Regions from separate parts of the Rhizobium sp. MHM7A genome, predicted to be linked through region 3. Evidence: predicted binding sites of a transcription regulator. Region 3 holds the regulator's gene; each other region holds the start of a gene.
What was found. The regulator LexA, encoded in region 3, represses DNA repair genes until DNA is damaged. The targets are predictions, from matches to a motif close to TGTTCNNNNTGTGTTCNG.

Region 1 (4,087 bases), on a different contig from region 3:
TCCTCCTCGATCTCGGCGGTGGTGCCGACGGCGAGATCGTTTGGAATGCAGCCGTCGACGACGTTCAGCATGAAGACCCGTGTCCATTCCTGGCCCTTGGCGGAATGAATGGTCGACAGAATGAGATAGTCCTCGTCAAGAAGCGGTACGCCCGCCTGGTCGCTGGTCGCATCCGGCGGATCGAGGGTGAGCTCGGTGAGGAAACGCTCGCGTGAGGCATAACCCCCGGCGATCTGTTCGAGCTGCAGCAGATCGGCCTGCCGCGTGGCCGCATCTTCATGCAGCCGTTCCAGATGCGGCGCATACCATTGCCGCGCCAGCCCGATTTCCGCCGGCCAACCGGCCTTGCCGGATTTCAGCTCCTGCAGCATCGAAACGAAGGCCGTCCAGTCCTCGCCGGAGCGCGGCGGCGCCGGCATAGATGCCAGAGCAGACAACGGGCTCGCAACCTCCGCCATCAGATCGAGCGCCTTCTGCGCCGTCGACGGGCCGACGCCCGGCAGGATCTGCATCAGCCGGAAGCCCGCCACCCGGTCGCGCGGATTCTGCGCAAAGCGCAGGGCGGCCAGCATGTCCTTCACATGAGCGCTGTCGAGAAACTTCAAGCCGCCGAACTTGACGAAGGGAATGTTGCGCCGGGTCAGTTCCACCTCCAGCGGCCCGCTGTGATGGGCGGTGCGGAAGAGCACAGCCTGCTGCTTGAGCTTGAGGCCTTCCTCGCGATTGTCGAGCACCTTGTCGGCGACATAACGAGCCTGCTCGGCCTCGTCGCGCACCGAAACGAGGCGCGGCCGCTCCGCCGACTGCCGCTCCGTCCAGAGATTCTTGGTGAAGCGCTCCGAGGCGAGATCAATCACCGCATTGGCCGCCGCCAGGATCGGCTGCGTCGAGCGGTAGTTGCGATCGAGGGTGACGATATTGGCGGCCGGGCTGAAGGCGGCGGGAAAATCAAGGATATTGCGCACCGTCGCCGCCCGGAAGGAATAGATCGACTGCGCATCGTCGCCGACGACGGTCAGCCCCTGTCCCTGGGGCTTCAGCGCCAGGAGGATCGAGGCCTGCAGCCGGTTCGTGTCCTGATATTCGTCGACGAGCACATGGTCGAAGCGGCTGCCGATATCCTCGGCGATCACGCTCTCGCCCACCATCTGCGCCCAGTAGAGCAGCAGGTCGTCGTAATCGAGCACGTTCTGAGCCTGCTTCGCCTCGACATAACAGGCGAAAAGCTCACGCAGCTGTTTCTCCCACGCCGCGCACCAGGGAAAGGCGTCGCGCAGCACCTGGTCGAGCGCGGTCTCCGAATTCACCGCCCGGGAATAGATGGCAAGGCATGTGACCTTGGCGGGAAAGCGGCTTTCCGTCTTCGAGAAGCCGAGATCGTGCCGGATGAGGTTCATCAGATCGGCGCTGTCTTCCCGGTCGTGAATGGTGAAATCGGCATCGAGGCCGATCTGCTGCGCATAATCGCGCAGCAGCCGCGCGCCGATGCCGTGGAAGGTGCCGGACCAGGACAGCGCATCGGCCATAACGCCGGCATTCGAACCCAACACGTCGCGGCAGATGCGCTCGACGCGCCGCGCCATCTCGGCGGCAGCCCTCCGCGAGAAGGTCATCAGCAGGATGCGGCGGGGGTCGGCGCCCTTGACGATCAGGTGGGCGACCCGATGCGCCAGCGTGTTCGTCTTGCCGGAGCCGGCGCCGGCAATGACCAGCAGCGGTCCGGCAATATGGCTGCCGTCGGTGAGCGTGCCATGCTCCACGGCCATGCGCTGCTGCGGATTGAGCTTTTCGAGATACATCCAGCCGTCCGGTCGGGCTCCCGCAGAATCAGTGCGAGAAGATTAGATGTTCCTTGAATGTTCGCGATTTCAGCCGCTGTCAAGTCTGCAGCGCGGCGATCCTCAATCGGGGAAATCCGGTCCCACCTCGCGCCGCACTAACTTCAGGCTGCGGTCGGGCTGGAGAATATAGGTTTCCTCCACACGCTGGCCCGTCTCATTGTAGAACTGGTTGTAGACGACGCTGCCGACCGGCGATTTGCTGAGCTTGGTTCGCGGTTGGCCGCCATAGGTGATGCTGCCGGGAATGGGTTCGAGCGCGGCCGTATCGGCCGAGGAGCAGCCGGCCAGCAATGCCGCTGCAAACAAGGCGGGCAGAAACGCTTTCATCATCGTCATCCCTTCTCAGACTGCCATCAGATATGGAACGGGCAGCCTCTTTCGCCAAGGGCTGCTTGCCAGTCACCATTCTCGAAGGTTTCGTGCGCCGGCGCGGCGGTGTCGACCGGGCGACCGAGATAGCGGCGCGCATCGTCGGCCGAGGCTATGTGCGCAGTCGCCTGCTGCGGCGCTGAGGGAACCAAGTGTCCTCCCACGGGTTGAAATGCCGGATCTGAAACGCTGGAGACCATCATGCAGACGCTTTCTCGCCTCTGGGCGTCCACCCTGATCATCGGCTGCGGCGTCTTTGCCGGCTCAGCCAATGCTTCACTTGAGACCGGCATGGATTATTCCGCTTTGCCGAAGGATCAGATCGCCCTTAACGAATATACCGAGACGACCGCCTGCGAGCCACCGGAGCCGCACTATCTGCCGTCCTTCATCCGCGCGGCCGACGGCACGATCATCGGTGTGGGATATATCGAGATGGAGAATGAGACCGGCGCGGATTGCTGAAACCGATCAGCTCGAACGAGGCTCGCCTGCGTTTCCGGTGACGAGCCTCTGACCATCATCATGATGGCTGCGTGTTTTCTATCGAAACAGCTGGCTCAGGCGCAACGCCCTTTGCTCCAAAACCCGGCACCTGCTCGATGCAAGGTTAAGCGAAAATTAAACAATGTATCGTCGCGGCACAGTTCGATGACCAACTGTAAACCGCAGGCGTCCCTGCTGCATCAATGCAGCTTCAGCTTCGCCTCTTCGGCCGCCGCCAGAAACTCGGCTCTTGCCTCGTCCATGCTTTTGCGGCCGTCCAGCGCCGCCCGGCAGGTGCTACGGGCTTTGATATAATGAAGCCCGCGCGAACTCGGCCAGAAATCTGCCAGACATTTCAACGCATCGAACGGCCCATTGACGGTTCTGAGGTCGGCGCCTTCGAAGCCGACCTTGACTGGGTCGTTCCATTTTTCCGTTGCCATCGATACTCCTCCACGATTGTCGACAGAAACACGGGTGCGACGCCTTCGGTTAGACAGACGCCGCCATGATAGGCATTCTAGCGCGATTTTTCGCGCCAACAATGGTGAATCGTTTGCTGTTGATGAGGCGAAATGCCAGCTTGAGTGAGGCGGATCGTCCGGGGGCACGCCAGGGGATTTTGAGCAGTCGCAGAGAAGCTGTATGGCGCTGGGCGCTACTGCCGCTACCATGCCGGGAACGCCGAGGGGGGTCAGATGGGTTTAGATCGAAAATTGATCCAGGCTGTTTTTCTCTGTGCGGCGCTTGCAATGCCGGTTTTCTCCCACAGCGCAGAGGGGGCCGCTGACGAGGCGCTGCTCTCGCACGTCTCTACTGAGGTCATCCCTGAAATGCAGCGGGAATATATGCAGACTGCCGTCGGCAAGTTTGTGCACGCAATCGATATCGCCGCATTGCGCGCACGCGTGATGAGAGAGCAGACATTAGAACAATGGTATATCGAGGGTATATATAACGCGGTACCAACGAAGTTAACCGCTGAGCAGCTTGAGCGTTGGGCGGAGTCGCCATCCCTGCCCTACTATCTCGAAGCGACTGACATTCCCGATTGCGTTCATGGCAGGGTACTGCTTCCCACTTGCCGTTAGGGTTTCCCGGGCGCAGACGAAATAAAGTCGATCGCTGGAAGAAAACTGGTGCTGCCGAGTGGGATTGAACCACCGACCTCACCCTTACCAAGGGTGTGCTCTACCACTGAGCTACGGCAGCAGGACCAGGACCCGTGCGAGCCGGGCGGCTCAATTGCGGGAACGGGGCGGCTATTGCCACAGCTTGACGACAAGCGCAAGCCGCAAAATCCAACTTCGCGTGGATAGAGGTGCAGGGGACTTTTGGATCAGCGCGAATTCGGCTAATTCTGTTGACATGAACGACAAGACCGAAACCGG
Region 2 (4,087 bases), on a different contig from region 3:
CTTCGGCAGATCGAAGCCTTCAGTCACCAGCTTCCATGCAAGCTCGATCGCATTCTCCTTGAAATAGTCGCCGAAGGAAAAATTACCGAGCATTTCGAAGAAGGTCAGGTGACGGGCGGTATAACCGACATTATCGAGGTCATTATGTTTGCCGCCGGCGCGCACGCACTTCTGCGAGGTTGTCGCAGTCGCATAAGGACGTTTTTCAAGGCCGGTGAAGACATTTTTGAACTGCACCATGCCGGCATTGGTGAACATCAACGTCGGGTCGTTGCGCGGCACGAGCGGGCTCGACGGAACGATCTCGTGGCCGTTCTTCTTGAAATAGTCGAGGAAGGTCGACCGGATATCGTTCACGCCGCTCATTCTATGCCCTTCAATGCTGCCCGAGGCCGGTAAATACAAATTCATCGGCTTTTAACGTTCGCCTCCGCCACTGTCCAGCCGACAAACAAAACCGGCCGCATTCTGATGAGGGAATGCGGCCGGCTGAGATATCCGATCAAGATCAGGCGCGAAAATTACATTTCCGCGGCGGCATCGCCGTCATCGGCGTCCGGCCCGCCATTCTGCAGGAATCGGTCGGCGATCAGGCCGGCATTCTGGCGCAGCGCCAGCTCGATTTCGCGGGCGAGATCCGGATTGTCGCGCAGGAAGGTCTTGGCGTTTTCGCGGCCCTGACCTAGACGCTGGCTGTTATAGGAGAACCAGGCGCCCGACTTCTCGACGATACCAGCCTTGACGCCGAGATCGACGAGCTCGCCTGTCTTCGATACGCCTTCGCCATACATGATGTCGAACTCGACCTGCTTGAAGGGCGGCGCCATCTTATTCTTGACAACTTTGACGCGGGTCTGGTTGCCGACCACTTCCTCGCGCTCCTTGACCGAGCCGATGCGGCGAATGTCGAGGCGCACGGAGGCATAGAATTTGAGCGCATTGCCACCGGTCGTCGTTTCCGGCGAACCGAACATGACGCCGATCTTCATGCGGATCTGGTTGATGAATATCACCATGCAGTTCGACTTGGAGATCGAAGCAGTCAGTTTGCGCAGCGCCTGGCTCATCAGTCGGGCCTGCATGCCCGGCAGGCTGTCGCCCATCTCGCCTTCGATTTCGGCGCGCGGCGTCAGCGCGGCGACCGAGTCGACGACGAGAACGTCGACGGCGCCGGAGCGCACCAGCGTGTCGGTGATTTCCAGCGCCTGCTCGCCGGTGTCTGGCTGCGAGATCAGGAGGTTCTGCAGATCGACGCCAAGCTTGCGGGCATAGACAGGGTCGAGCGCGTGTTCGGCATCGACGAAGGCGCAGATGCCGCCCTTCTTCTGCGATTCCGCAATGGTCTGCAGCGCAAGCGTTGTTTTGCCCGAGCTTTCCGGTCCATAGATTTCAATGATACGGCCCTTCGGCAGACCGCCAATGCCGAGTGCAATATCGAGGCCAAGCGAGCCCGTCGAAACAGTTTCGATCTCGACAACGTTCTCGTTGGAACCGAGTTTCATGATCGAGCCCTTGCCGAACGACCGCTCTATCTGTGAGAGTGCCGCTTCAAGCGCCTTGCTTTTGTCCACCGATTTGTCCTCTACCAGCCGCAATGAATTCTGAGACATCCGATCCACCTTTAGGTTATTGAAGCCGCTCAAGCAATGTCGAGTTTGTACCCTATTTGTTCCATTCCCGCAATGGGCGAACAAACATTTGAAAGAAAAAGGTAAAATGGTCCGTGTTCTACATTTGTTTTATCGATGCAAAGCAACGGCTTAGGCCAAATGCGCGGGCTTTTTCGCAGCCAGGCGGAACGCATCGATTCGCCCTCCGCGCATTATCATAGCGGGTAAGCTGATGAAAAAGATTCTCGTTCTCGGTGGTGCCCATATCGACCGGCGCGGCCGCATCTCCGGCGAAACGGCGCCAGGTGCCAGCAATCCCGGCACCTGGTTCGAGGAGCCGGGCGGCGGCGGTTTTAACGCGGCGCGCAACCTTGCAAGACTGGGTTTTCACGTGACAATGATCTCGCCGCGCGGCGGCGATCCCTTCGGCGAAATGGTCGGCGAAGCTGCCGATTTCGCCGGCATCGACGACCGGCCCTTCGTCTTCCTCGACCGCAAGACGCCGAGCTATACCGCGATCATCGAGAAGACCGGCGACCTCGTGATCGCCCTTGCCGACATGGATCTCTACCGCTTCTTCGTGCCGCGGCGCCTTTCCATCCGCTGGGTGCGAGAGGCCTTCGCCGCTCATGATTGCATTCTCGTCGATGCCAATCTGCCGGAAGAGACAATCACGGCGATCGTCGCGAAGGCACACTCCCTGGACAAACCAGTTGGGGCCATTGCCATCTCGCCGGCGAAAGTCGTCAGGCTGAAGCCGTCCATCAAGGATATCGACTACCTATTCCTCAATGAAGCCGAGGCCGCCGTCCTCGTCGGGCAACAGCCGCAGGATGCGGCCGGCTGGGCTCCGCTGCTGAAGGCGATGGGTATCAGGAGCGCTGTCGTCACCCGAGGCCAGCGCGAGCTCGTAGCGATTCGTGAAGGCTGCGTCGCCACGCTGCAGCCGCCGGTCGCCGACGCCGTCGCCGATGTCACCGGCGCAGGCGATTCGCTTGCCGCCGGCACGCTTGCCGCCCTGATAACAGGCCTACCGCTCGAGGAAGCCGTCCGCTATGGCGCAGCAGCGGCAGCGCTCACCGTTCAGTCGCGGCACGCCGTCAACGAAAATCTGACCGCGGATGGCCTGAATGAAGCGCTTGCCCTTGTTCCCGTGGCGAGAATTCTGCATTGAAGCGCCTAACTAAGGAGTTGAGCATGATGTCCTCCGAACACCGCCGGCATTTTTCGGCATCACGCTCTATCGACGACAGGACAAGACCATGACCAAGCCCATTTCCCCTCTTCTGCCGATCGCCTATTCGAAGGAGGTCGCCAGCGCCAAGCAGCGCGGCGCGCCCCTGGTGGCGCTGGAATCGACGATCATCACCCATGGCATGCCCTATCCCGGCAACATCGAAATGGCGCGCAGCGTCGAGACAATTATTCGCGATCAGGGCGCGGTGCCGGCGACGATCGCCGTCATCCACGGCACGCTGCATATCGGCCTTGAAGCTGCGGAACTCGAGCAACTTGCCAAGGCGAAAGAGGTGATGAAGGTGTCGCGCGCCGATCTCGCCTTCGCGATCTCCGAACGCCGCACCGGCGCCACCACGGTCGCGGCGACGATGATCGCGGCCGCCCGCGCCGGCATTCGCGTCTTTGCCACAGGCGGCATCGGCGGCGTGCACCGCGGCGCCGAGGAAAGCTTCGATATATCAGCCGATCTCGAGGAACTTGCGCGCACCCGCGTTATCGTGGTCTCCGCCGGAGCCAAGGCAATCCTCGACATTCCGAAGACGCTTGAAGTGCTGGAGACCCGCGGCGTGCCCGTGGTTACCTATGAGAGTGAAGAATTCCCCGCCTTCTGGTCGCGTTCATCAGGCATCCGCAGCCCGCTGTCGCTGAACAGTCCGGCGGCCATCGCCAATTTCCAGACGGTGCGCGAACAGCTCGGCATCGACGGCGGCATGCTCGTCGCCAACCCCGTGCCCGAGGCCGACGAGATCGCGCGCGAGGAGATGGAGATCTATATCGAACGGGCGCTCGACAGCGCCGAGCGCGACGAAATCACCGGCAAGGCGGTGACGCCCTATCTCTTGAGCACGATCTTTGACCTGACGGACGGCCAGAGCCTGAAGACGAATATTGCGCTGGTGGAGAACAATGCGCGGCTTGCGGCGGAGATTGCCGTGGCTCTTGGTGAGTGATTTTTGACGGGCGGGCTGGTCTTACAGCTTGGCAATCTCCGGAGAGGGTGTGCCACACGGCAGCCCTCACAATCACCCGATCAGCTATCCAGCGTCTCTTTGACCACAACAGCGAGCTGCTTCAGCGAGAAAGGCTTCGGCAGGAAACCGAATTTCGCATCCGGCGGCAGATTGCGGGCGAAGGCATCTTCGGCATAGCCGGAGACGAAGATGAACTTCAGGTCGGGGTAGCTCTTGCGCAATTCGCGCAGCAGCGTCGGGCCGTCCATTTCGGGCATGACGACGTCG
Region 3 (4,087 bases):
ATTATCGCGTGCCGGCGTTCGCATGCTGAGCGAGGAGGTGGACTACGGCCGCCTGCTTTTATTCTCGCCGGTTCTCCTCGGCGCCGGCTCCGCCTTCTGGTTTCTGGCGGCGACAGATATTCCGGTCGTTCCATCGCTGCTCGGCCTGTTGACGTTGACGGTTGCGGTTTTCGTCGCGGGCTGCGCACGGCCGGCGTTGCAGACAACGCTTCTAACGCTGGCGCTTATGGTGTGCGGCATGCTCTGCGCTCAGTTCGAGAGCTGGCGGGTCTCCACCGTCATGCTCGATTCATCGGTGACGACGACGGTGACAGGCCGCGTCGAGCGGCGCGAAGGCGACGATCGCGGGCGGTGGCGCTATATTCTTGCCCTCACAGGCACCGCCGAGCCGGAGGTGAAGCGGCCGCCGAGGCGGGTAACCGTCATCGCCCGCGGCGCCGATGTGCCTTTCGAGATCGGTGATATCATCACCGGCAGGGCACGGCTGACGCCGCCGGCAGGCCCGGCGCTGCCCGAACTCAACGATTTTTCCTTCGCGGCTTATTTCGATGGCATCGGTGCAAACGGCTTCTTCTACGGCGCGCCGACGAAGCTCGAAGCGCAGGCGCCGCCGCCGGAGGCGAGATGGAGTTCCGATGCCCTGCTCGAGTGGCTCTATAGGCTGCGTAGCGGCATCGGCGATCGCATACGCGCGATTCTGCCTGGCGACACGGGCGCATTTGCCGCCGCTCTCGTGACGGACGAGCGGCGCGCGATTTCGAACGAGACGACGGACGCACTGCGCCAGTCAGGCCTTGCCCACATTATCGCTATATCAGGCCTCAACATGGCTCTGTCGGCCGGCATCTTCTTCGTCGGCTTTAGGATGCTGCTCAGCCTCTTTCCGGGTGTCGCTCAGGCCTATCCGACCAAGAAGTTTGCCGCCGCCGGAGCGCTCATCGCCGTCACGGCCTATTTTCTGATCTCGGGTTTCGCCGTCTCGGCAGAGCGCGCCTTCATCATGATGGCCATTATGCTGATTGCTGTCTTCTTCGACCGGCCGTCGATCAGCCTGCGCAACGTCGCTCTTTCCGCGCTTGTTATCATTGTGATCTCACCTTCCGAAGTCCTGGGCCCGAGTTTTCAAATGTCCTTTGCCGCGACGCTGGCGCTGGTATCGGCTTATCAGCTGTGGAAGGAACGGCGCGTCGGCGAAAGCGCCCTGCCGAAAATGCCGGCCCTGCGGCTGGCCGCTGCGGTCGCACGCTTTTTCAGCGGCGTTTTCCTGACTTCGCTGATCGGCGGCTTTTCCACGGCGCTGTTTTCGATCGAGCATTTTCATCGCCTGACGGCCTATGGTCTCCCGGCAAACCTCGCGACCATGCCGATCATCTCCTTCATCGTCATGCCGGCCGGGTTGTTGGCGATGCTGCTCATGCCTTTCGGGCTTGATATATTGCCTTGGAAGGTGGTCGGATTCGGCCTCGATCTGGTGATCGTGGTGGCAAAGACGATATCCGGTTGGGGCGGGAATATCGGCGTCGGTCGATTGCCCAGCTGGTATTTCACGCTGGCCGTGGCAGGTTTCCTGCTGATGACCTTGCTGCGGACGCGGCTGCGCCATGTCGGCACCGCTCTCATCGCCGTCTCGACGCTTGCAGTAGTGGTTCTGCCGGCATCCCGGCCGCCGGATCTGGTGATTTCGGAAGACGGCGCGCTCGTCGCGGTCGTCACGCCGGCAGCAATGGCCTCCAATCGCGAAAGGCCGCCGGATTTCATCTTCGATCAGTGGCAGAGGGCGCTCGTTCTGACGGTGCATAATCCGCCGACGATGCTGGATAGTCCTGCGAGCCCGGAGGATAAGGAGAGGCGCCTCAGGCTTTCCCGCGAGCAGCAGAACGAAGCGAAGATCGCGATGCAGGCGGCCGCGGCCGGCGCTGAGGCGGAAAGCTTTTCCTGCCTCAGGAAAGCCTGGTGCATAGCCAAGCTTGCAAACGGTCATATCGTGACCGTCATCGAAAATGCCGCCTATCTCGGCCCTGCTTGCGATGCCGGCGATATTGTCGTAACGTCGGTACGCCTGCGCTTCGCCAGCTGCCGCTCGGGTGCGGCGCTGTTTACCGGCGAAACGCTGCGCAGGACCGGTTCGGTCGAATTGCGTTTCACTGAGAGCGGCCTCGAGGTCGCGACGGCCTTCGATGCATTATCGCGGCCATGGATGCGCCACCGCGCCTATGATTGGCGCAGCAACAGTTTTACCGATTCCGGCCCGTCCAGCGTCAGTGATAGCGGCGGATGAGGCCGACCAGCTTGCCCTGCACCTTGACGCGGTCGGGTCCGAAGATGCGGGTCTCATAGGCCGGGTTGGCGGCTTCCAGGGCGATCGATGCGCCCTTGCGGCGGAAACGCTTCAGCGTTGCTTCCTCGTCGTCGACGAGGGCAACGACGATATCGCCGGGACTTGCAGTGCTGCCGTTACGGATGATCACCGTATCGCCGTCGAAGATGCCGGCGTCGATCATCGAATCGCCCTTGACCTCCAGCGCGTAGTGCTCACCGGAGCCAAGCATATCGGCGGGAACGACGATGTCGTGCGTGTTGTTCTGGATCGCCGAAATCGGAACGCCGGCGGCGATACGTCCCATGACCGGCACGGAGACGGAGTTGCCGTTGTCTGCGACCGCCTTTGCCGCAGCAGGGGCGGCGACCGGCTGGGGCTTGCCGAGGCTGCCCTCGATAACGCTCGGCGAAAAACCGCGGCGCGGTTGAAGACTGGGGCTATAGGCCTCTGGAAGCTTGATCACTTCGAGCGCTCGGGCGCGGTTCGGTAGGCGGCGAATGAAGCCGCGTTCCTCTAGCGCCGTGATCAGGCGGTGGATGCCTGATTTCGAGGCGAGGTCCAGAGCATCCTTCATTTCGTCGAAAGAGGGAGGAACGCCGGATTCCTTCATGCGCTCATGAATGAAAAGGAGAAGCTCCTGTTGTTTGCGCGTGAGCATCGACGTCAGACCCCGTGATTGAAACAAATCCAGAACAGACACTATATGTTCCATATGTGTTCTGCAAGTAGCTAAATTTCCGTAAAACTTCCCGTCAACTCGTTGAGATTTTTATTTTCATTCGCCGGATTTGGCGCGCAAGCCTTGAATTGACCGCGTGCCGTCGCACATCTCATGCCATTTCAGGGAGAGGGACATTATGAAAGACCATTCCGCCAAGCCGCACCCGCTGGATCATGTCGTGTTGCCTGTCGTCAATATAGACCTGGCGCGCGAGAGGCTCGGGAAACTCGGCTTCACCGTTGCCGCCGATGCGCGCCACCCCTTCGGCACGGAGAATGCCTGCGTATTCTTTGCCGACAAGACCTATCTGGAGCCGCTCGGTGTAGCGAGCGTCGAGGAGAGCGAGCTATCGGCGCGGCAGGGTAACGTCTTTACCGCCCACAACCAGGCCTTTCGCTTCCGCTGCGGCGAGGAAGGGCTTTCGGCGATAGCCTTCGGCACCGGGGATTGCGGGCTCGATCATAAGAGTTTCATCGACAAGGGATCGAGCGCCGGCAAGATGCTGGAGTTTAGTCGGACTATGAAAATGCCGGATGGTTCCGAGAGCATCGGGAGCTTCAGACTGGCTTTTGCCGGCGATCTCCGCGCGCCCGATCTCCTTCTCTTTGCCGTCGAGCGCGTCAACCCGTTGCCGGCCGATCGCGGTTCGCTGGAAAGGCATGACAATGGCGTCACCGGCATTGCTGAGGTGGCGCTCTGCGCACCGGAGCCGGCGGCTTTCGCCGCCTTCGTCGGCCTTGCCGCAGCGCAATCGGCAGCCGAGAAAACCGGGTTTGGCGTCAATATCGCGGCCTCGAATGCGAGGATCAGCCTGGTGACGCCGGAGGGGCTGGAGGCCTATTTCGAGACCGCGGTCTCACCCGCCGAGCGCGGACTGCGCGGCCGGGCAATCCTCTTCAATGTCGCCGATCTTGCCGTGACAGAAGCGCATTTGGCTGCTAACGGGGTGACGTATACGCGTAAGAACAACCGCATTCTGGTGAAGCCCGCGCCCGGCCAGGGCACGCTCTTTGCCTTCGAGGAACCACGATGAGCTCCGATACGAA

Region 1: the regulator LexA is predicted to act here: its motif matches at 1,847-1,864, upstream of FFR93_RS27325 (ATP-dependent helicase).
Region 2: the regulator LexA is predicted to act here: its motif matches at 1,725-1,742, upstream of recA (recombinase RecA).

What each region holds. Positions count from the first base shown of each region.
Region 1 is NZ_VCHT01000010.1:123,929-128,015, forward strand. Features, by position in the region: gene FFR93_RS27325 (ATP-dependent helicase) at 1-1,799, opposite strand, end outside; gene FFR93_RS27330 (hypothetical protein) at 1,902-2,177, opposite strand; gene FFR93_RS41055 (hypothetical protein) at 2,195-2,362, opposite strand; gene FFR93_RS27335 (hypothetical protein) at 2,412-2,675, shown strand; gene FFR93_RS27340 (DUF982 domain-containing protein) at 2,897-3,139, opposite strand; gene FFR93_RS27345 (hypothetical protein) at 3,395-3,787, shown strand; tRNA gene FFR93_RS27350 (tRNA-Thr) at 3,834-3,908, opposite strand; gene FFR93_RS27355 (hypothetical protein) at 4,065-4,087, shown strand, end outside.
Region 2 is NZ_VCHT01000009.1:180,034-184,120, forward strand. Features, by position in the region: gene alaS (alanine--tRNA ligase) at 1-366, opposite strand, end outside; gene recA (recombinase RecA) at 522-1,610, opposite strand; gene FFR93_RS26180 (carbohydrate kinase family protein) at 1,840-2,784, shown strand; gene FFR93_RS26185 (pseudouridine-5'-phosphate glycosidase) at 2,873-3,799, shown strand; gene FFR93_RS26190 (PAS domain-containing sensor histidine kinase) at 3,880-4,087, opposite strand, start outside.
Region 3 is NZ_VCHT01000004.1:239,284-243,370, forward strand. Features, by position in the region: gene FFR93_RS17425 (ComEC/Rec2 family competence protein) at 1-2,278, shown strand, start outside; gene lexA (transcriptional repressor LexA) at 2,259-2,978, opposite strand; gene FFR93_RS17435 (VOC family protein) at 3,178-4,074, shown strand; gene kdsA (3-deoxy-8-phosphooctulonate synthase) at 4,071-4,087, shown strand, end outside.